DNA from 3 places in the Clostridium neonatale genome. Region 1 is predicted to be linked to each of the others. Evidence: predicted binding sites of a transcription regulator. Region 1 holds the regulator's gene; each other region holds the start of a gene.
The links. Region 1 encodes LexA, which represses DNA repair genes until DNA is damaged. Its sites were predicted from a motif close to CNAACANNTGTTNG; they were not measured.
Positions count from the first base shown of each region.

Region 2: the regulator LexA is predicted to act here: its motif matches at 4,467-4,480, upstream of uvrB (excinuclease ABC subunit UvrB).
Region 3: the regulator LexA is predicted to act here: its motif matches at 1,586-1,599, upstream of CNEONATNEC86_RS17735 (putative DNA modification/repair radical SAM protein).

Region 1 covers NZ_UICR01000001.1:2,415,942-2,423,872, forward strand. Annotated here, with positions in the region: gene CNEONATNEC86_RS11045 (methionine gamma-lyase family protein) at 1-539, shown strand, start outside; gene CNEONATNEC86_RS11050 (amidohydrolase) at 937-2,550, shown strand; gene lexA (transcriptional repressor LexA) at 2,619-3,227, opposite strand; gene CNEONATNEC86_RS11060 (deoxynucleoside kinase) at 3,424-4,077, shown strand; gene CNEONATNEC86_RS11065 (hypothetical protein) at 4,154-4,588, shown strand; gene CNEONATNEC86_RS11070 (hypothetical protein) at 4,700-5,236, shown strand; gene CNEONATNEC86_RS11075 (tyrosine recombinase XerC) at 5,327-6,316, opposite strand; gene ybaK (Cys-tRNA(Pro) deacylase) at 7,183-7,662, shown strand; gene CNEONATNEC86_RS11085 (hypothetical protein) at 7,780-7,931, shown strand, end outside.
Region 2 covers NZ_UICR01000003.1:319,304-327,234, forward strand. Annotated here, with positions in the region: gene uvrA (excinuclease ABC subunit UvrA) at 1-2,376, opposite strand, end outside; gene uvrB (excinuclease ABC subunit UvrB) at 2,475-4,451, opposite strand; gene CNEONATNEC86_RS19640 (signal protein PDZ) at 4,667-5,959, opposite strand; gene CNEONATNEC86_RS19645 (S41 family peptidase) at 5,976-7,235, opposite strand; gene ftsX (permease-like cell division protein FtsX) at 7,357-7,931, opposite strand, start outside.
Region 3 covers NZ_UICR01000002.1:1,344,662-1,352,592, forward strand. Annotated here, with positions in the region: gene araA (L-arabinose isomerase) at 1-1,380, shown strand, start outside; gene CNEONATNEC86_RS17735 (putative DNA modification/repair radical SAM protein) at 1,664-3,013, shown strand; gene CNEONATNEC86_RS17740 (TIGR03915 family putative DNA repair protein) at 3,037-3,777, shown strand; gene CNEONATNEC86_RS17745 (phosphoenolpyruvate hydrolase family protein) at 4,203-5,033, opposite strand; gene CNEONATNEC86_RS17750 (Tm-1-like ATP-binding domain-containing protein) at 5,179-6,387, opposite strand; gene CNEONATNEC86_RS17755 (phosphoenolpyruvate hydrolase family protein) at 6,809-7,931, opposite strand, start outside.

The DNA of each region.
Region 1 (7,931 bases):
TGGCACTAGGTGGAGGATATATAGTAGGTAAGGCTGAGTATGTAAAACAAGCTGAGAATAGATTCACAGTTCCAGGTGTTGGTGGAGAATATGGAGCTACATATGGACTTATGAGAAGCCTTTTTCAGGGACTATTCTTTGCTCCACATGTATCCATAGAAGCGGTGAAAACAGCAGTATTTACTGCAAGAGTTATGGAAATTGCAGGATTCAAAGTATTTCCAGCATCTAAAGATAAAAGAACTGATATAATTCAAGCCATAGAATTTAATGATCCTAAAAAGTTAGTTAATTTCTGTAGTGGAATCCAAGCAGGATCTCCTATAGATTCATTTGCTGTATGTGAACCATGGGCAATGCCAGGATATGATTGTGACATTGTTATGGCAGCTGGAGCATTTATCTCTGGATCAACAATAGAATTATCAGCAGATGGCCCTATAAGGCCTCCATATATTGCTTATATGCAAGGTGGACTTAACTTCGAACACGGCAAGATAGGAGTTCTTATTGGACTTAGTAGAACATTAGAAGAATAGTATAATAATTAAACAGCAGATAATTATGTATATCATAAGATTATCTGCTGTTTTTCTATTTAAAATATATAGTTTTATAGACGTATATAACTTTACACTATCTCTTTATATTAGGTTTGATAGAAATACTTTTAATTATATTGATAGTATATAAACAATACAAAAATAATTTATTTCTATTATGAATTATATGGTAAAATATATTCTATAAGTAAGGTTAGAAAAAGATATATGTATTTTAAGTTCAAAAGAGAAAATCAAAATAATATCAGAATATATAATTAGAATCTAACAATATCTAGTTAGATAGAAAGGAATAGTTATTGCAATAAGATTATAAATAAAAGTATTTAAATAACTTTTTAATATATCTTCATACAATAACGGTATAATTAAAATGAATAGTATATATATAAATGGGAAAATATCATCACTAGATAATAACAACAATTTTTATGAAGCCTTAGCCGTTAAAGATGGATTGATAGCAGCTTTAGGGAGAAATACAGAAATACTCAAGTTAAAAAATGAAAATACCAAAATTATAGATTTAAATGGAAAGTTAATGCTTCCGGCATTTAATGATAGTCACATGCATGTAGTTGAATACGGAGAAAATCTTATACATGCAGACCTTAAAGGAGCTAAGTCTATAGAAGATATAATAAATACCCTTAAAGACTTCAAAGAAAAGAATAATGTTGCTGCTGGTGAATGGATAATAGGATATGGGTGGAATCAAGATTATTTTGATGTACACAGATTTCCAACAAGAGAAGATTTGGACAAGGTATCTACAGAAAATCCAATTTATATAACGAGAGCGTGCATACATGTAGCATGTGTTAATACAATCGTACTTAAACTAGCTGGAATAAATAAAAATACTAAACAAGTAGATGGCGGAGTTTTTGAAGTAGATAATTACGGACAACCTAATGGTGTTTTAAGAGAAGAAGCTATGTCCTTCGTAACATCAATTTTACCCCAAAAAACAAAAGAGGATATAAAAAAATCTATTCTAAGTGTATCTAAAAAACTTTTAAAATCAGGAATAGCATCTGTACAAAGTGATGACTTTGGAAATGTAAAATTATACGAAGATATAATAAATGTATATAAAGAATTAGATGAAGAAGGTCTTTTAAATATAAGAGTAAATCAGCAATGTAATATGGAACTATCACAATTAAAAGATTTTATCTTAAAAGGATATAACTTAGATAAAGGAAGTAGTCATTTTAAACTTGGCCCTTTAAAAATAATAAGCGATGGTTCATTAGGGGCAAGAACAGCTTATATGAGAAATTTTTATGAGGATGATAAAACTACAAAAGGAATTTCTATATATAATAAAGAAATCTTACAGGAATTAATATCAACTGCTCATGATAATAATATGTCAGTTGCAGTTCATGCTATAGGTGATGGCGCAATTGAAATGGCTATGAATTGTATAGAGGTGGCCATAAAAAATAATCCAAAGAAAGATACCAGACACGGAATTGTTCATTGTCAGATTACAGATGAAATGTTACTTAATAGATTTAAGAAATTAGATCTTATAGCGTATATACAACCGATATTTATACATTATGATCAGCACATACTAGAAGATAGGGTTGGAAAAGAGCTTGCTAAGACAAGTTATAACTGGAAGACATTGATTGATTTAGGTGTAGTAGTTTGCGGAAGTTCTGATTGTCCTGTTGAAAGCTTTGATTTAATGAATAACTTATACTGTGCAGTGACAAGAAAAGATTTAAATGGATATCCTGAAGAAGGATATAATAAAAGTCAATGTTTATCTATAGAAGAAGCGCTGAAATGTTTCACAATAGGAGGAGCGTATGCTTCTTTTGAAGAAAATTTAAAAGGTACTCTTGAAGTAGGAAAATTTGCAGATATGGTAGTTCTTGATGAAGATATTTATAGATGTGATAAAAATAAAATTAAAGATATAAATATTAATATGACAATTGTTGGCGGTGATATAAAGTACTCGTTATAAAGGACTTAATATCTATCTTTTTAGTTATTATAAAACTAAAGATAGATATTAAGTCCCTTTTATATAATCTATTTATAAGATCTGTATATGCCCACTAATTTACCCAATATAGAACAATCAGGCACTATTATAGGATCCATTGTATCATTTTCAGGTTGAAGCCTTATATGATCTTTTTCTTTATAAAATCTTTTTATTGTAGCAGAATCATCAATTAAAGCTACAACTATTTCACCGTTTTTAGCGCTATTTGTAGATTCTATAATTGCTAAATCGTTATTATGAATTCCTGCATTAATCATACTTTCACCAGATACTTTAAGCATAAATAATTCATTATCATGTTTTATGTAATCTATAGGTAGAGGAAATGTATCTTCTACATTCTCAGTAGCTAGTATAGGTAATCCGGCTGTTATTTTACCCACTATAGGAATATTAACCATTTCTTTTTTAGGAGTTGATAATTCATTTATTTCTAAAGCTCTAGGCTTTGATGGATCTCTTTTAATGAAGCCTTTCTTTTCCAATCTCTTCAAATGTCCGTGCACTGTAGAAGTTGATTTTAAAGAAACGGCTGCACATATTTCTCTAACTGATGGTGGATAACCTTTGTTTTCAGTATAGGTTTTTAAAAATTCGTATATTTCTTGTTGCTTAGTATTTTCGTCTGACATTATACACACCTCACTATTCTTGAATATATTATATCATAGATAATATTACATGACAAACTAATGTTCTTTTAGATATAAAGGTAATTCAAATAATTTATTTACTTAAAATAAATTATTTGATATACTAATTCAGTCTTAGGGCGAAATTATAATAATTTTTCATAATGTTTGTACTACTCGAAAGGAAAAGGTGACAATGGTGATTACTATAGGAGCGATGATAGGGGCTGGAAAATCAAGTTTAGCTAAACTTGTTGGAGAACATTTTGGGACAGAAGTATTTTACGAAAGCGTAGATGATAATCCAATTTTACCTCTTTTTTATACAGCTAGCGATGAAGAAATACAAGAAAAAAGATATCCATTTTTACTTCAATTATGGTTTCTTAATACAAGATTCAAAAGTATAAAGAAAGCACTTGTTAATAAGAATAATGTATTGGATAGAAGTATATATGAAGATTGGTACTTTGCAAAAGTTAATAAGGATTTGGGCAGAATCTCAGAATTAGAATTCCAAATGTATGAAGGTTTGCTTGAAAATATGCTGGAAGAACTTAATGAACTACCTAAAAAAGCGCCTGATTTAATGATTTATTTAACTGGTAGTTTTGAAACTATTTTAGATAGAATAATAAAAAGAGGTCGTGGATATGAGCTTGATGAAAGTTTAGTCTCATATTATAAAACTTTATGGGAAGGATATGATGACTGGGTAGAAAGTCATTATAAAGCTTCAGAGGTTTTAACTATAAATATAGATGAATATGACTATGTAAACAATGCTGATGATGCAGAAAAAGTATTGGAAATGATAGAATTAAAGTTAAAAGAAATTAGAGCAGAATAATTGTATATTTGATTTATAAATTTATTTTTGTTATAATAAAACAATGACTTCAAAGTGAAAGGAGTAATTTGTTATTATGGCATTTAAATATACAGATGATGATTATTGTGATATTTATGAAAATAAAATTTGTGATAATTGCGGAAAGTGCTTAGAAATGGATGGAGTAGATGTTAGAGCTATTAAGATAGAAGATATCGCAAAAACCCAAGAAGAAAACGAAATTCTTGAAGAAGAATTTTTAGAAGAAATAAAGTCTACATTAAGCCAAGAGGATTTAGAAGAAATAAAGGCTCAAAACCTTAATTTAATGGATATATATAAGAAGTTTAAAGAAGAAGTTAATTTCTCTGAAGATGATTATATAAACGACGAAAGTACAGAGTATGAAGATGCTTTTGATCATATAGAATATCTCGATAATGTTTCGTTAAACGAGGGAGATATAGATGAACTTACAGAAGAAATTTATCCAGGTGTAAGAAAGTTAAAAAAGAAGATTAACGAATAGTTTAAAATCACAAGATAGTTATTATCTTGTGATTTTTATTTTATGTATATATGAAACCATTAAACGACATACTAAATATGAAGTTAGATATTTAGAAAGGAGAGATAAAAAATGAGAAGAAAGTTTGTTATTGCATTAGCTTTAATGACATTATTATCATCTGCATCAGTGATATATGGATGTGGTTCTAATACTACTAATAATACCACAAACAATACAGATGGTGTAAAAGAAGATGTGGCCAAAGTAGGAGAAGGACTAAAAGAAAGTGCTGAAGGAGTAGTTGAAGGTGTAAAAGATGTTGGCAAAGATATAAAATATACAGCTATAAACTTCAAAGATGACATTGTAAACGCAGGACATGATTTAAAAGAATCAGCAGAAACACATTGGGATAAGTTTAAAGGAAATGAAACTGATTATTATGCAGGAGATAAATTAGTTAGAGTTTATGAATACGATTCAAAAGATGCCTTAAATGCAGATGTGGCCAGAATATCTTCTGATGGTTTATCTGTCGATGGTGAAGTTGTATACAGTGAAAAACCGCATTATTATACTAACGGAAATACTTTAATCGTTTATGAAGGCAATGATCAATCTTATATTAACGAGTTTAATACAAGATATGGTAATCCAATAATATAATAAAACTTTTTCTTATATAAATAGTATAATTTTAATTTAACAAAGTAAAACACCGCATAAATTCACAAGATTTATGTGGTGTTTTATATATTATAATTTTGCTAAAGGATTTGATTTTACTGCATCTCTTAAAGTATCATCATCTACATGGGTATAAATCTGTGTAGTTGATATATTAGTATGTCCTAAAATATTTTGCAGACTTCTAATATCTACATTTCCATACTTGTACATTAAAGTGGCAGCAGTATGTCTGAGTTTATGTGGCGTGTATTTTTCATCAGTAAAACCAGCATTTGTTATATGTTTTTTTATCATTATTTCAACTGTTCGTTGATTTATAGGAGTTCCACGATTCGAAAGGAACAAGTAATTTTTATATTCGCCAGAAACTTTAGAATCATCACGTGTTTTCAAAAGATTATCTATAGATTTTAAACATGCATCATTTAAGTAAACGGTTCGTTCTTTATTTCCTTTACCTATGATTGTTAAAGTGTCATTTTTAATTTTACTTATTTGGATGTTGCATAGCTCAGATAAACGCATACCACAATTTAAAAACAGAGTCAGAATGCAATAATCTCTAGCATAGTTTTTATTTGTTGTATCTAAGGATTTTAATAGTTCCAAACTCTGATTTAAAGTTAAATAAACAGGGTGCCTTTTGTTTATTTTAGGTGATTCAAGTTCTAAAGTAGGATTTTCATCTATTATTTTTGCTTTACCAGTTAAAAATTTAAAATAAGATTTCAATGTCGCGACCTTTCTGGCACGAGAGTAGGCGCTATTTCCTCTGTATTTTTCTATAAAAGACATAAAGGCGTATAAATCTCTTAATTTTATTCCTTTTATAAAAGAATTATCAACGGATTTTATATCTATCTCATCGAATTCTACCTTTTTTTGATCAACATACCCTTTATACAAAAGCATAAATCTAAAAAATATAGTCAAATCTTTTTTATATGCTTCAATTGTGTTATCGGACTTATTTTTTATTGTTTCTAAATAGTTCAAAAAATCAACAACTGATTCCGGTAAATTCTCATTTTTAAATTCGTTTATATCAAAATTCATTCCCATAATAATCATAACCTCATATAATAATATATTTCTAGCTTGCAAATTTACTAAGCTTGTATATATTATACCAATAAACTCATTTTTAATCAATTATTTCGGGAAATGTATATTTCCCGAAATAATTTCTGAGCGTTTTGAGAGTGGTTTCTGTATATTTTATTAACCATCATATATATAACTTTTATCAATCTTCACTTTTTAATACTGAGCAAAGCAAAATTTCCATTATTTATTCTTAGCAAAAAATTCTCCCGAAATATTTGTGCAATGTTTTTAACAAACTAACTTGAACTTATTTATAAAATTCTTATTTTTTATATTTTTTCTCATTTAGATCACTTTTATTCTCAATTAATAAAAGTGCGGTTGAACTCAATTATTTGGTTATTTTTTTCAGATTTTTATTCTTAAATAACTTTATCTTAGTAATATCATTTAATCATTTTATTATAAAAATTAAATTTCAAAATTAAGAAGACATCCTTTTACTAGTTTTATATATTTTTAAAATTTATTTTTTCAACACAAACGAAATTGAATTTAAATACAATTTTAAAATAAAAACCCTGTAATATTAATCAATATAATACTATATTTACTTATAATTTAATTATTATATATTTTTTATATAATATTCTATTTATGTAATTTAAAAACACATAATTTCAAAAATATTTGAAAAATAATGAATTTTCAGATAAATATACGTAAAAACAGAGGGAGCAATTTTGATGTATTTTATTGTAAATAGTGATTTATTTTCGTATTCAGAAATGTTAACTTTTATTATTATCCATAAAATAAATGCTTTATATTATGGTATAATAGTCATAGTTTGTTATACATAGGAGGATTCAAAGATGGCTAAAGAAAGTAAAACAAATGCTATGAGAATACTAGATAGTAAAAATGTAGAATACACTACTCATAGTTATGAAAATAAAGATGGAAAAATAGATGGAGTTGCTGTTGCTCATAAGATAAACAAAGATGTAAGCTCTGTTTTTAAAACGTTAGTAACGCAAGGTAATTCAAAAGAATTTTTAGTGTATGTTATTCCAGTTGCTGAAGAATTAGATATGAAAAAAGCTGCAAAAGCTGCAGGTGAAAAGAATATTGAAATGATTCATGTAAAAGATATAAATAAAATTACAGGATATATAAGAGGCGGCTGCTCTCCTATAGGCATGAAAAAAGCATTTAGGACATTTGTTCAAGAAAGTGCATTAGAGCATTCTACAATAGTTTTTAGCGCCGGAAAAATAGGTGCCCAAATCGAGATGAATCCAAAAGATCTAGAGAATGTTATTGACTGTACTTTCATAGATATAATTAAATAAAATCAAAAGTGACTGTTTTATGGTTTTAGAACAAATGTTCCGAAAGTAAAAACAGTTACTTTTTAATATAAATTAATACAATAAACTATCTATAGTAGTTTTAGGAGGAATTTAAAATTGATATCTATTATTATGGCTTATCTTGATTCAATAATATATGAGATTAAAGATAATAATATAAGAAATTGTGATTATGATGAAACCGACCATTATCAAATCATGAGATCTTTCTTTGATAATCCTAAGCGAATGATTGATATGCTTATTAA
Region 2 (7,931 bases), on a different contig from region 1:
AGTCATATTTAAAACATCATCAATATTTTTTCCTTTATATTTTACTTCTAAAGTCTCACGATTGTATCTCTTTCCTTTACATACCTCACAAGGTACATAAACATCTGATAGGAATTGCATTTCAATTCTTATTATACCATCTCCAGAACACGCTTCGCATCTTCCACCTTTTACATTAAAACTAAATCTTCCTGGTTTATATCCTCTCATTTTTGATTCCTGAGTTTGAGAGAACAGTTCTCTAATTATATCAAATGTTCCTGTGTAAGTAGCTGGATTTGAACGTGGTGTTCTTCCAATAGGACTTTGATTAATATCAATTATTTTATCTATATTTTCATATCCTTTTATTTCTTTATGGTTTCCTACTGGATTTTTACTTTTGTTGACTAACTTATTTAATCCCTTATAAAGAATCTCATTTACAAGAGTACTCTTGCCTGATCCTGATACTCCAGTAACCATAGTTAGTGTTCCCAGTGGAATTGATATATTTACATTTTTAAGATTATTTTCTTTTGCTCCAATAACCCTAATTTTTTCTCCATTACCTTTTCTTCTTTCTTTTGGAGTTTCTATTGATTTTTTATTTGTTAAATATTGACCAGTGATTGACTTACCACATGCCTTAATTTCATCAAGCGTACCAGCTACTACAACCTCACCACCATGTTCTCCTGCCCCTGGTCCTATATCAACTATATAATCAGCAGCTTTCATAGTATCTTCATCATGTTCAACTACAATTACAGTATTTCCTACATCTCTTAAATTTTTTAAGGTTTTTATCAATCTATCGTTATCTCTTTGATGAAGTCCTATACTAGGTTCATCCAAAATATACAATACTCCCATGAGTGAAGATCCAATTTGAGTTGCAAGTCTTATCCTTTGAGATTCTCCACCAGATAATGTTCCTGAATTTCTTGCTAAGCTTAAATAATCTAATCCTACATCTAGTAAAAATCTCAGCCTATTTTTTATTTCCTTTACTATTTGTTCACTTATTATTTTATTTTTTTCTGAAAATTCTATTCCTTCAATAAACTCCAGCTCTTCTTTTATAGACATAGTAGTAAATTCATAAATATTTTTTCCACCAACAGTAACAGCTAGGGCCTCACTTTTTAGTCTGGCACCTTTACACTTCGGACATTTATTATCACTCATGTATTGTTCAATTTCACCCTTTATAAGATCCGAATTTGTCTCTCTATATCTACGTTGTAGTCCATTTATTTCACCTTCGTAAGCATAATTATATGTTGACTTAACTCCATCTTTAACATAATCAACCTTTATCCTCTTACCATTTGTTCCATATAAAAGTAGATTCTTTTGTTCCGTAGTAAAATCCTTTATTGGCACATTTAAATCCAAGCCATATTCTCTATTTAATGCTTGAAGAATTGCATATGTCCATGAATCTTCTTTAAGTCTTCCTGATCCCCAGCTAGCAACTGCACCTTCCATAATACTTAATTCTTTATTAGGAATAACCAAGTCCTCATCAATTTCCATTAATGTTCCTAATCCATCACAATAATCACATTTTCCAAAAGGAGCATTAAAAGAAAACATTCTAGGTGCTATTTCCCCTATGCTTATATCGCAATCAGGGCATGCAAAATTTTCACTGAATAAGTGATCCTCTTTTCCAACTACATTAACTATTACAAGACCTTCTGCCATTTTTAATGAAGCCTCTATTGATTCAGTTAGTCTTCCTTCAATGCCTTCTTTAATAACAATTCTATCTATCACTGCTTCAATATTATGTTTCTTGTTTTTATCCAGCTTGATTTCTTCCTCGGTTAGATCATAGATTTCTCCATCAATCCTAGCTCTTATATATCCATTTTTCTTTATATTTTCTAGTAATTTTTCATGAATTCCTTTTCTGCCTCTTATCATAGGAGCTAGTATTTGAATTTTAGTTTTTTCCCCATAAGATAAAACCTTATCCACAATTTGATCAACAGATTGTTGGCTTATTTCTTTTCCACACTTAGGGCAATGTGGAGTTCCAACTCTTGCATATAACAATCTTAAATAATCATAAATTTCAGTAATAGTACCTACTGTTGATCTTGGATTCTTGCTAGTAGTTTTTTGATCAATTGATATTGCTGGAGATAATCCCTCTATATATTCAACATCTGGTTTATCCATTTGTCCAAGAAATTGTCTTGCATATGAAGATAGTGATTCCACATATCTTCTTTGTCCTTCCGCATATAAAGTATCAAAAGCCAATGATGATTTTCCAGAGCCTGAAAGTCCAGTAAATACAACTAGCTTATCTCTTGGAATTTCTAAATTAACATTCTTTAGATTATTAACTTTTGCACCTTTAATTATTATTTTATCGTTCATAAAAACCTCCATTTCTCTTAAACAACTGATTTACACACCGTTCTCTAAATTCAATATAATTACCATCAATTGTTATTTATAAGTATATTAATCAATATTTATTTGCCTTCTTTTAGTGAACTTATAATATCCCTTAATTCAGCAGCTCTCTCAAACTGTAAGTTTTTAGCTGCTGTCATCATTTCATTTGTATATTCTTTGATTAATTTATCTCTTTCCTTCTTTGTAAGCTCTTTCTTTGATTCTCCAGTATTATATTCTTCAGACTCTTCTGCAACCTTAGTAGCTTCTATAACTTCTCTTACATCTTTTATAATTGTTCTTGGAACAATTCCATTCTGTTCGTTATATTCTCGCTGTATTTTTCTTCTTCTTTCAGTTTCTTTAATTGCCTTATCCATAGATTTAGTTATATTATCTGCATACATAATTACTTTACTCTCTGAATTTCTAGCTGCTCTTCCTATTGTTTGTATTAAAGAAGTTTCTGATCTTAAAAATCCTTCTTTATCAGCATCAAGTATAGCAACTAAGGCTACTTCTGGAATATCTAGACCTTCTCTTAAAAGGTTTATTCCTACAAGAACATCGTACTCTCCTAATCTTAGATCTCTTATTATCTTCATTCTTTCTATGGTCTCAATATCTGAATGCATATACGTTGTTTTTACTCCAAGTTCAGTCAAATATTTTGTTAAATCCTCAGCCATACGTTTTGTTAAAGTTGTAATTAATACTCTAAATCCTCTTTCAGTTGTATTCTTTATCTCACCATATAAATCATCTATTTGTCCTTTTACAGGTTTTATTACAATTTGTGGATCTAATAATCCTGTTGGACGTATTATTTGTTCAGCAATTTCTTCTGAATTATCTATTTCATATTGAGATGGTGTAGCACTTACAAATACAACCTGATTTATTTTCTTTTCAAACTCTTGAAACTTTAATGGTCTATTATCATATGCACAAGGAAGCCTAAATCCATATTCAACCAATGTATCCTTTCTAGATCTGTCGCCTGCATACATTGCTCTAACTTGCGGTAATGTAACATGACTTTCATCTATAAACATTAAGAAATCTTCTGGAAAGTAATCTAATAGTGTTTTTGGTGGAGTTCCAGCACCTCTTCCATCAAGTATTCTAGAGTAATTCTCAATTCCACTACAATAACCCATCTCCCTAATCATTTCAATATCAAAGTTGGTTCTTTGCCTTAACCTTTGCGCTTCCAGCAATTTATCTTGTGAATTAAGTTCTTTTAATCTATCCTCTAGCTCTCCTTCAATAGCTCCAATCGATCTTTCTAAAGTTTCTTTTGAGGTAGCAAAGTGAGATGCTGGTGTTATTGCTACATGATTTCTTTCCCCAAGTATAGTCCCAGTTAAAACATCAAACTCTCGTATTCTATCAATTTCATCTCCAAAGAATTCAACTCTTATCCCTTTGTTAGAGTACGATGCAGGAATTATATCTAAAGAATCACCTCTTACTCTAAAAGTACCTCTTGAAAAATCTATGTCATTTCTTTCATATTGTATTTCTATAAGCTTTTTAATTATTTCATCTCTTTCTTTTTCCATTCCGGTTCTTAGACTTATTGTTAACTTTTTATATTCATCCGGATTACCAAGTCCATATATACATGAAACTGATGCTACAATTATTACATCTCTTCTTTCAAAAAGAGCAGATGTGGCCGAATGCCTTAGTTTATCTATTTCATCATTTATAGATGCATCCTTTTCTATAAATGTATCAGTTTGAGGTACATATGCCTCTGGCTGATAATAATCATAATATGATACAAAATATTCAACTATATTTTCTGGAAAAAACTCTTTGAATTCTGAGCATAGTTGCGCTGCTAATGTTTTATTATGAGCTAAAATAATAGTTGGTCTTTGTAATCTCTCTATTATATTTGCCATGGTAAATGTTTTTCCCGATCCAGTTACACCAAGCAAAGTTTGCCCTCTATGGTCAGCATTAATAGAATTAACAAGCTTATCTATAGCTTGTGGCTGATCTCCAGTTGGTTTAAATTTTGAGTGTATTTTAAATTCACCCATGGGTTTCCCTCCATTCGAACAAATATTCGCCTATTCTAAATATATTTTACTTTTCATATCTAGTTAAGTCAATAAATTATATTCTTATTATTGTCATAAATTTTATAATTATATATTTATAATAAAACATATTTTTATTATAGATAATGTTATCCACATAAGTATTATGTATAATTCATACTAAATAAAAATAGTAACTACTTTAAAAATAGCTACTATTCTTTCTTTTCTTTATTTATGTTTTCTAGCACTTCTTTAAAATTAACATCATTTATTTCTACTATTTCTTCTTTTTTAACAGACTTTGGTACTAATACTACTCCAAGCCTGTTACCTTTTTTATGCCTAAATTTAACTTTTTTTAAGTCTCCGCTTGGGTCCATTACATTAAAATCAGCATTATATAAATTTTCTCTTATTATATTATAAAGTTCTGTTTCTGAATTGAATTTTTCATTATTTACATCTAATATTGTACTTCCTGTTCTTATTCCAAAGTCATTAAATTTAGATTCTTCTGAAATCTCTAATATCATTAATCCTTGATTATTACTCACATACTTTGGCGTTCCTTTTTCTTCTTTCATTGCTTGAATTCTTAACATAAATTCATGTGCTAATGGAGCAAAAATAACAACTATTATTTCTCCAATCAAGCCAAATCTAGCTATCTGACATACTACTGTTAATAGTATTCCAAAGGACAATATATGTACTCCTGATGAAATCGCCTTTTCTCTTTTGCTTTTAGTGAAAGTAACAGATGAATATCCTATTACTCCAAATAAACTTAGCAGACTTATCCCTAAGCTTCCCGCAAAAATCAAACTACTAGGTGTTTTTACAATAGGCCACCACATGGGCATATCTGTTATTATATCTGCATTAAATAATCTTACTCCATTACTAGAGAGAACAATAAAAATTGATATTGGCATAATCCAATATCTCTTAAAAGAATACCCCCCTAATATTTTTCCATCTCTTTCTGTGAAAACAGGAATAGCCCCTCTATCACCATCAACCATAACTAAAAAACCTTCAACTATATGCATAATTCCAACAAACATCATTAAATACATCACATTAACCGTCAAAAAAGTTTGTCCATTAAAACCAACTCCAAAATAGTTAAGTAATTTAATAACTATTGATATCATTCCTAGAATTGCTCCTGAATAAGAAAAGCATATATACCTAGGGGATATTACCATAAGGATAAGAGAAATATAAAATATAAGTATTATACTTGAATTTGCATTAAAAACTATTCCAAGCAAACCAAGTAATATACTCGCTATAACTCCACCTATAATTCCTAATACAATTTGAGATAGCGTGAGTTCAATTGCTGAATTCACACTACCTCCTGAAATCATCTTTTGCATAAGTATTATTTTTTTATTTTTATTATAGAAATAAAAAATAATTATTGATAATAATAATAACGTTGAAGGAGTCAATAATGTCTCTGATAATTTCAATAATACTTGCATTATTAAATTCATTAATTTGTCCTCCGACTTATATTTTTTCTTTAATTTTTTCTATTGCAAAATTTAATTGCTCATCTTTGCTTTTGTCATAGTCTGCTTTATTAATATCTTCAGTAATTTCGACTTCAAAGTCTGGGGTTATGCCCTTTTTATGAATATTTTCACCATTTGGAGTATAATATTTAGAAACTGTAACTTTTAGCCCACCAATTCCATTTTTAAATTTGAAAGGCTGCTGAACTATTCCTTTTCCAAAGGTTGTTTTTCCAACTATAGTTGCAGCCTTATAATCTCTTAAAGCTCCTGTAACCACTTCTGAGGCACTAGCACTTCCATTGTCAACCAAAACAACTAACGGCATTCCTTGTGCAATTCCTCCTACCGATAATGATTCGTTTTTATTTTCATATTTGTCTATTGTATATGTTATGACATTATCTTTAGGTATAAATTGGGATGCAACTCCAATAGCTTCTGATAGAAGTCCTCCTGGATTATTTCTTAAATCAAGTATTAATCCTTTCATCCCTTTATCTTCTAATTCTTTAATTTTATCTTTAAAATCACTAGCTGTATTTTCATTCATAAAAGTATCAATTTTTATATACCCAATATTAGAATTAACCATTTCACCTTCTAAGGATTTAATTTTTATCTCTTCTTTTTTCACTTTAACATCAAAAGAATTTTCATCTTTTCTTTTGATAGTCAATTTTACTTGATCTCTTTCTGGTGAAGTTATATATGATACAGCTTCATTTAGCTGTTCTCCTGAATATACAGTACCATCAATCTTCTCAATTATATCCCCAGAAAGCAATCCTGCCTTATCTGATGGAGAATCTTTGATTGGAGCTATTATAACTATTTTATTTTCAATTGCTCCAACTTGAACACCTATTCCATCAAGGGAACCTTGGCTTTCTTTCATTAATTTATCAAACTCTTCTGAATTTAAGAATACTGTATATGGATCTCCTAATGCATTCGTCATTCCTTTTATTGCACCTTCTAGCAATGCATCGTCATTTATCTCTCCATCATACTTTTTTAGTAAAGTATCCCTAACCATAAATAGTGATTCATATTTTTTCGTATCACTCATAAGCTCTGAAGAATTCTCAACTTTATTTGAAACACTGGTAAAATATCTACCTCTACTTGCTAAATAATTTCCCAGTAATAATGATGAACAATTAGTAATAATCAAAATAGCTACAATTATTAGTATTAGTTTACTTTTTGATTTTTTACTATTATTAATTTTATCGTTATTACCTTCACTCACACTTAAAGACTTCCTTTCTTCAATAACCTACGCTGATACCTATTATATTATTGATATTTAAACTTAAATATCTAAATATCAATAATTAATATAATATTAATATTTTCAAAACCAACTAATATTATACCACTAAGAATTTTCTTAATGAAAGTCCACTAGCAATTCCTCCAATTAATAATCCACCAATTGTGAACTGCCATATTATTGTTGTAAGTACGTATGATGCAGGCACTAAACTTACAAAAGCTAATTCTTTTGCTAATAATGAGAAGACTCCATTATACGCAAAGAATAATGCAATACATGATAACAGTGCTCCCGAAAGGCCTATTACCATACCTTCAATTATAAACGGCCATCTAATAAACCAATCAGTAGCCCCTACAAATTTCATTATTCCAACTTCTCTTCTTCTTGAATAAACTGTTAACTTAGTTGTATTCATAATTAAGAACACTGAAACTCCTATTAATATAATAAATAAGCCTAATCCAACTGCTCTTATTCCTTTAACAACACTAATAATTTTATCAACAACCTCTTGTTGATTGTTAATTTGATCTACACCTTCCATATCTTTAACTGCATTAGTAACATTTTCAGAATATTCAGGCCCCTTCAATTTAACTGTGAATGAACCAGTAAAAGGATTGTGCTTTAATGAATATCCTTGCATTAATCCATCATTTTCTCCCA
Region 3 (7,931 bases), on a different contig from region 1:
AAAAAAGTAGTTGAAGGCTTAAATGAATCAGGACTACCTTATAAAATAGTATTTAAAACAGTTACTACTGACTCTGAATCAGTAAGAAAAGTTTGTAGTGAAGCTAATGTAGATGAAAATTGTGCTGGTATAATAACTTGGATGCATACTTTCTCACCTGCTAAGAATTGGATTCACGGTTTATCACAATTAAGAAAACCAATGCTTCACCTTCATACTCAATTTAATAGAGAGATTCCTTGGGATACTATTGATATGGACTTTATGAATTTAAATCAAGCAGCTCATGGTGATAGAGAATTTGGACATATATGCGCAAGATTACACATGCCAAGAAAGATAGTCGTTGGTTATTGGAAAGATGCTGATGTCTGTGAAAAAATAGCTAAATGGATGGCTCCAGCTATAGCTTTTGTTGAAGGAACTAATATCAGAGTAGCTCGTTTCGGAGATAACATGAGAAATGTTGCTGTTACTGATGGTGATAAGATTGAAGCTCAAATTAAATTTGGTTGGACTGTTGACTACTATCCAGTTGGAGATTTAGTTGAATATATAAATAAAGTCACAGATACTCAAATCAATGAACTTATGGAAGAATATAAGAAGTTATATAATATAGATCCTGCTGCTGACATTGAATCTATTCGTGAACAAGCAAAAATTGAAATCGGGATGAGAACTTTCTTAGATGAAAGAAATTATAATTGCTTTGTAACAAACTTCCAAGCTCTTAATGGAATGAAACAACTTCCTGGCCTTGCAGCACAACATTTAATGTCTGAAGGATATGGATTTGGAGCTGAAGGAGATTGGAAGACTGCTGCTCTTGTTAGAGCTATGAAGATTATGGCTGATGGAAAAGGTACAGGCTTAATGGAAGACTATACTTATAACTTAGCAAAAGATGGCGAAACAATACTTGGAGCTCACATGCTTGAAGTGTGTCCTACATTATCAGATGAAAATTGCAAACCAACTATAGAAGTTCATCCTCTAGGAATTGGAGATAAAGAGCCACCTGCTCGTCTAGTATTTAAAGGTGCAAAAGGACATGCTGTTGCTGCTTCATTAATTGATATGGGTAACAGATTTAGATTAATCGTAAATAGTGTTGATGCTATAGATGTACCTCATGATATGCCTAATTTACCAGTTGCAAGTGTTCTTTGGAAACCACAACCTTCATTAAAAGTTGGTGCTGAAGCTTGGATCTTAGCTGGTGGAGCTCATCACACAAGTTTCTCATTTGTTGTTGATGAACAACAATTAATAGACTGGGCTGAAATGACTGGAATTGAATGTGTAATTATTGATAATGATACTAAAATTCCTGAATTCAAAAATACATTAAGATTAGGTGAACTTACTTGGAAATAATCTAATTTATTGTTTACTCTCATAACCTTTACTATAAACTTTAAATAGATGTGTAATTTATAGAATCCCCCCATTATTGTTTAGAAAATAGATCTTTGCACATCTATTTATTTAAATTTTATTTACAATCATAATCCTTATTGATATAAAAAATGAAAGCAATCTAGTAAAAAAATAATTTACTAGATTGTTTTCTTCTTGTATAAGAACATATATTCGTATATAATATTATTATTATATACGAATATATGTTCTTATTTGAATTATAAGGAAGTGCTTATATATGGACTTAATAGAAAAATTAAAAATCTTATCAAATGCAGCTAAATATGATGTTTCATGTTCTTCCTCTGGATCAAAGAGAAAAAATACTCCCTCTGGCCTTGGAAATGCTGCTGAATGCGGAATATGTCATAGCTTTACTCCTGATGGAAGATGTATTTCTTTATTAAAGATCCTCTTTTCTAATGATTGCGTATTTGATTGCAAATACTGCATTAATGGAGCATCAAAGGATTTTCAAAGAGTTAGTTTCACTCCAGATGAAGTATGTAAACTTACTATCAATTTTTACAAACGTAATTATATTGAAGGTTTATTTTTAAGTTCTGCTATTATAAAAAATCCAAACTATACTATGGAACTTCTCCTTAAAACAGTTAAAAAATTGCGTACACAGGAGAATTTCAATGGATATATTCATTTAAAAGCTATTCCTGGTGCTGATCAAAAGCTTATTGAAAAAGCTGGAACATATGTCGATAGAATGAGTGTTAACATTGAACTGCCCTCAAGCGATAGCTTAAAACTATTAGCTCCTCAAAAAAGTAAAGAAAAAATACTGACCCCAATGAATACTATAAAAAATAACATAATTCAATATAAAGAGATGAAAAAAAACATAAGATCTACGCCTTTGTTTGTTCCTGGTGGTCAAAGCACACAGCTTATTGTAGGAGCCACACCTGAAAGTGATTCAAAAATCATCAAGTTATCAGAATCACTCTATAATAAATATGACTTGAAAAGAGTTTATTACTCTGCTTATGTTCCTGTAATTAAAGATAATAAATTTTTACCAAACATATCTCATCCTCCAATGGTAAGAGAACATAGACTTTATCAGGCTGATTGGCTACTTAGATTTTATGGATTTAAAGCAGATGAGCTATTAAAAGAAAATGAAAATTTTGATTTAAATTTTGATCCTAAAACTGGATGGGCTTTATCTAACTTAAACGAATTCCCTGTTGAAATAAATAAAGCACCATATGAAACACTTCTTAGAATTCCAGGTATAGGTGTTACATCCGCTTTAAAAATATTAAAAATAAGGAGAGTTCATAAATTAGACTTTGATGATCTGAAAAAACTAAGAATAGTTTTAAAAAGAGCTAGATATTTTATTACTTGTAACGGTAAATATTATGGTGATACCCTATTTAATAATGATTCAATAAAATTTAATATACTAAAGCAAGAATATTCATCAAAAAAACTAGTACATGATAACCAAATATCTTTTTTTGATTCTTATGACACTGATTTATCCAATTCTCACAATATTTTATTACCTAAAGCAAAACTTCCTAGTATTAGTGATAAAATTTCTTCACTATATGGTCAATTTTAATTTAAAGAAAGGAGAATTTAATTTTGATTACACTTTTATATGATGGAACATTTGAAGGATTACTCACTTGTATCTATGATGGATTTTATTATAAAACAACTATCTCAGGCATCTATAATAAGAAGCTTAATGATATCCCTCTACTTCTAGAGAATATTATTGATGTTAATACTGATTTGATTAAATTTTCTAAAGTAAAATCATCAATTATAAATAAAATAAATAAATTATGCTTAAAGAAAATCTATATCGCATACTTAAGTAACTATACTAATAAAGAAATATTAATATTTAATTATTTGAAAACAGCTTTTAAAATTGGATCTAACATACATTCATTTTTACATATTGATGAGGTAAGGTTAATAGATCAAATAAACAAACGTGTTAATGATGAAATTCATAGGTTTAGAGGGTTCATAAGATTTAACTATATAGATAATATTTTTCTCTATGCTTCAATTGAGCCAGATAATGATATATTAGAATTTTTAGGTGATTATTTTAAAAATCGCTTTTCAAATGAATATTGGATAATTAATGATATTAGTAGAAAAAAAGCCATTATTTACAATAAAACTCAATACGAAATAATTGATTTTACCTTAGAAGATTCAAACAAGCTCTCCTCATACAAAGATGAATATCAAAAATTATGGAAGACTTATTTTAAGTCTACTACAATTGAAGAAAGAAAAAACTTAAGATTACAAACTAGAATGATGCCTAAGCGATATTGGAAACATATATTTGAAACTAAATAATGACCCGTAAAAAATTTTGTGTAAACTGAATAAAAGCAAATCCTTCTTGCAATAATTGGAATAATAAATTATTATGCAAAAAATGCATAACAAAAGTAATTTAATAAAAGACATTAAAGAATAAAAAGTAGAAAATATCCTTAGAATCTGTAATTCCTAGAATATTTTCTCCAATAACCATTTGTAAAAATTAGTATTCAACAACCTATCATATGAAATACTATTAATTCTACTTTCCATATGATTGTCCAAATATTTTATCAACATATCATTTTAATATAAGTATTCATCTATAACTTCATAAATAATATTAGATAATATTTAATATTCCATTTATCTTCTTAATACTATCTGAACTCTATAAAATAATTTATACAATAAATTTAATATTCCCATATTTAATAACCAATTAAAATACTTACACTTTATTTTGTTATTGATTTAAATAATCCTGTTTGTTCCCTAATACCCTTCTCAGCCGCAAATCTTTCAATACTTGATGCACCAAAGAATCCATCTATTCCTTGTGTTTTTTCAATTATGTATGCAGCATCTTCTGGTTCTGCAATAGGACCACCATGGCAGATCACCATTATATCTGGATTAACTTCTCTACCTGCTTTAATAATATCTTCGATTTTTTTCACACAATCATCTAGTGTAAGAGCTGTTTTTGCTCCAATTGTGCCTTTAGTAGTTAAACCCATATGTGCTACTAAAATATCTGCACCAGCTTCTGCCATTGCTTTTGCTTGTTCTGGATCAAATACGTATGGAGTTGTAAGCATGTCTAATTCATGTGCTTTTCTAATCATTTCTACTTCTAAACAATATCCCATTCCTGTTTCTTCAAGATTTTGTCTGAATGTACCATCAATTAAACCTACTGTTGGAAAATTTTGAACTCCACTAAACCCCTGGTCTTTAAGTTGTTTTAAATATATTTCCATTATTCTAAATGGGTCTGTTCCACATACACCTGCTAATACTGGTGTGTGTTTTACAACAGGCAATACTTCTGAACCCATTTCAACTACAATTTTATTTGCATCTCCATAAGATAATAATCCTGCAAGCGAGCCACGACCAGCCATTCTATATCTTCCAGAATTATAAATAATAAGCATATCAGCTCCACCAGCTTCACTGCTTTTAGCAGTAATACCTGTACCTGCTCCTACTCCTACTAGTATCTTTCCATTCTCAACTTCTCCTTTGAATTTTGCCATAACCTCTTTTCTTGTCATTGTATTCATTTCTAATTCCTCCTAAATATTTGTATATTAATTCACTAAACTAATATATCCATACAAAACCTTTATAATATTTACAAATGCAATCCAAAGCATACAAATAATTCTATTATTCAAATCATATGCAGCTGCCACTATTTTATATATTCTATTTATTCATCAAATCTATTAACTTTTGTGCTGCTGCTTCTGCAAATTCTACATCATTAATAGCACAATTCATTTCTATTACCTCTACGTTGTTTTTGTTTACACCATTTCTTAAAGTATCAAATAACATCTTATCTTCTTCTACACCATAAAACGGCTGTCCTTCTACATCAATTCCTGATATGCCTTTCAAAGGTAACATTAAAGTAGTTTTATCTTTTGCCATGTTTAATTTTTCAACAAGCTTTTTACCAATCGCTTCATTTTCTTCTATATTTGTTCTCATTAATGTTACTGTAGGATTGTGTTTATATAAGTTACGTCTCTCAAATTTCTTTGGTATTGTATCATATGTTCCAAAGTTACACATATCAAGTGCTCCTACTGATACAACTTGTGGAATATGATTTTTACTTGCTGCCTCTAAACGATATGGCCCTGCATTCAAAACTCCGCCAATAATTTCATCTGCCCATTCTGTTGTTGTAAGATCTAATACCCCTTCAATAAATCCACCTGCAATAAGTGCTTCCATAGACTGTCCACCTATACCTGTTGCATGGAATATAAGCACTTCATAGCCTCTCTTCTCAAGATATTTGGTAGCTGCTGTTACACATGGAGTGGTTACCCCAAACATAGTTGCAGCAATCAGTGGTTTTTTATCAACTACCTTTGTATTTTCAAATTTAACCATGCCTGCAATTGCAAATACTGCATTTGTGAAAATCTTTGTTGAAATTGAATTAATTCCTGCAACATCTACTATAGATGGCATCATAACAATATCACTTGCGCCTACATATGGAGCTGTATTTCCTGATGCTACTGTTGATACCATGACTTTTGGTACTCCAATTGGAAGAGCTCTCATAGCTGGTGTTACTAACGAAGTTCCACCAGTACCACCAAAAGAAATAATTCCATGAAATTTACCTTGTTTATATAATTTAAGAACTAATTTTTCCATACCTTTTGATAATACTTCTGTTGCTAACGCTCTGTCTTTTTTATCAACTAGAGTCTTAATATCCATACCAGCTGCTTCTGCTACTTGAGTATTTGATACATCCGGTTTAAATGTTGGTTCAAACACACCTGTGTGAATTGTAAAGGTACCTAATCCCAAACTTTCAATTAATTCCTTTACATATAAATATTCCGCACCTTTTGTATCAAATGTTCCTGCAATTGCTATTGTTTTCATTTTCTCAATCTCCCATTAAACTTTATTTTTTATAATTTAATCTTCTATGCAAATTTTTTGAAGAAAGTTTTCCTAAAAAAACAGTATGATTAACTATAAATTAATCATACTGTTTTCAAATATTAACGTAAACGCTTTTATGTATCATGTTTTTGTATTTATGTTATATTTTAGATTTGTATTGTTTTTAAGTATATCTCTTGTAGGTTTTAAATATTTCACCAATATGATTAAACAAAAATAAGTACCTTTCGGCACTCAAAATTGATCTTTAGAGTTAAAAATTATTTTATAATTGATTTGAAAGCTTCTGTTACTTATATTTTTTAATAATTTTATCCCAAAATAATATTATTAACTAAATTGATCATATTTGTTTTTAATCATTAATATACATACTTTCGCATCTTATTTTTTGTGTTTATGTTGTATTTCTAGATTTATATTGTTTCGGAGAGCAGCCTTTATACTTTTTAAACATTTTACTAAACTGTGCATAATCTTCATAACCAACTAATATTGCCAACTGTGATAATTGAATATTTTTTTTATTCAAAATCTCTGTTGCTTTATTTATACGAAATTTGACTAAATACTCCGGGAAATTACATCCTACTTCCTTTTTAAACAAACTACTTAGATAGCTCCTAGATATATGAGCTGCATTAGCTAGATCTAAAAATGAAATATCATTCATGTAATTTTTAGCAACATATTCTTTTACAAATTCAACATAATTATAGTTCTTTGTAATTCCATCTAACATTTTAACCATTAAACCATCTTCCTCAAGTTTAGACGATGCTTTAAAGGCTTTTGTTATATTTGTAATGGTTTTTTCTGATGGAATTCTTTCAAATGCAGATCCACCTATATATCCCATTAAATCTTCATTATTGCCATACATATATTGAACATCAATTGGTGTTTTCACTGGTCCACCATAAATCAGTTTAATTATATCTGGCTTCAACTCGTTACATTTATTAAATATTCTTTCTATTTTAACTTTAGCAGCTTCAAGCGAAAATACTTTTTTTGCCCCTAATACGCCTCCTCCTGTTAACCCTAAATGTACACAAATAACATCAGTTCCAGCATCAATCATTTGAGCTGCCTGGATTTCATCAAATACAAAAGCAACTGTAAACAGACCTTTTTCATGAGCTATTTTTATAGCTTCTACTTCAATTGAATAGCTATCCCCATCTTCTTCAAGAGCTTGGCTAAATTGACCATCTATTAATCCAACTGTAGGATAGTTATTAATACCATCGACTCCCATATTTTTTATTTCATCTATATAATTCTCTAAATCCTTTGTAGGATCAGTTGCATTGAGCCCAAAAATAATTGGTATATCTTTTACTAGTGGCAATATTTCTCTCGAAACAAATTTCATTACCATATCATTACTATTACAAAATGGCAAGAAACCTGCTAGTGAGCTTCTACCCATTTGACGAAATCTCCCCGAATTTAAAATTAAAAGGAAATCCGCTCCACCATTTTGTGAATACTTTGCAGTTACTCCTGAACTTGTT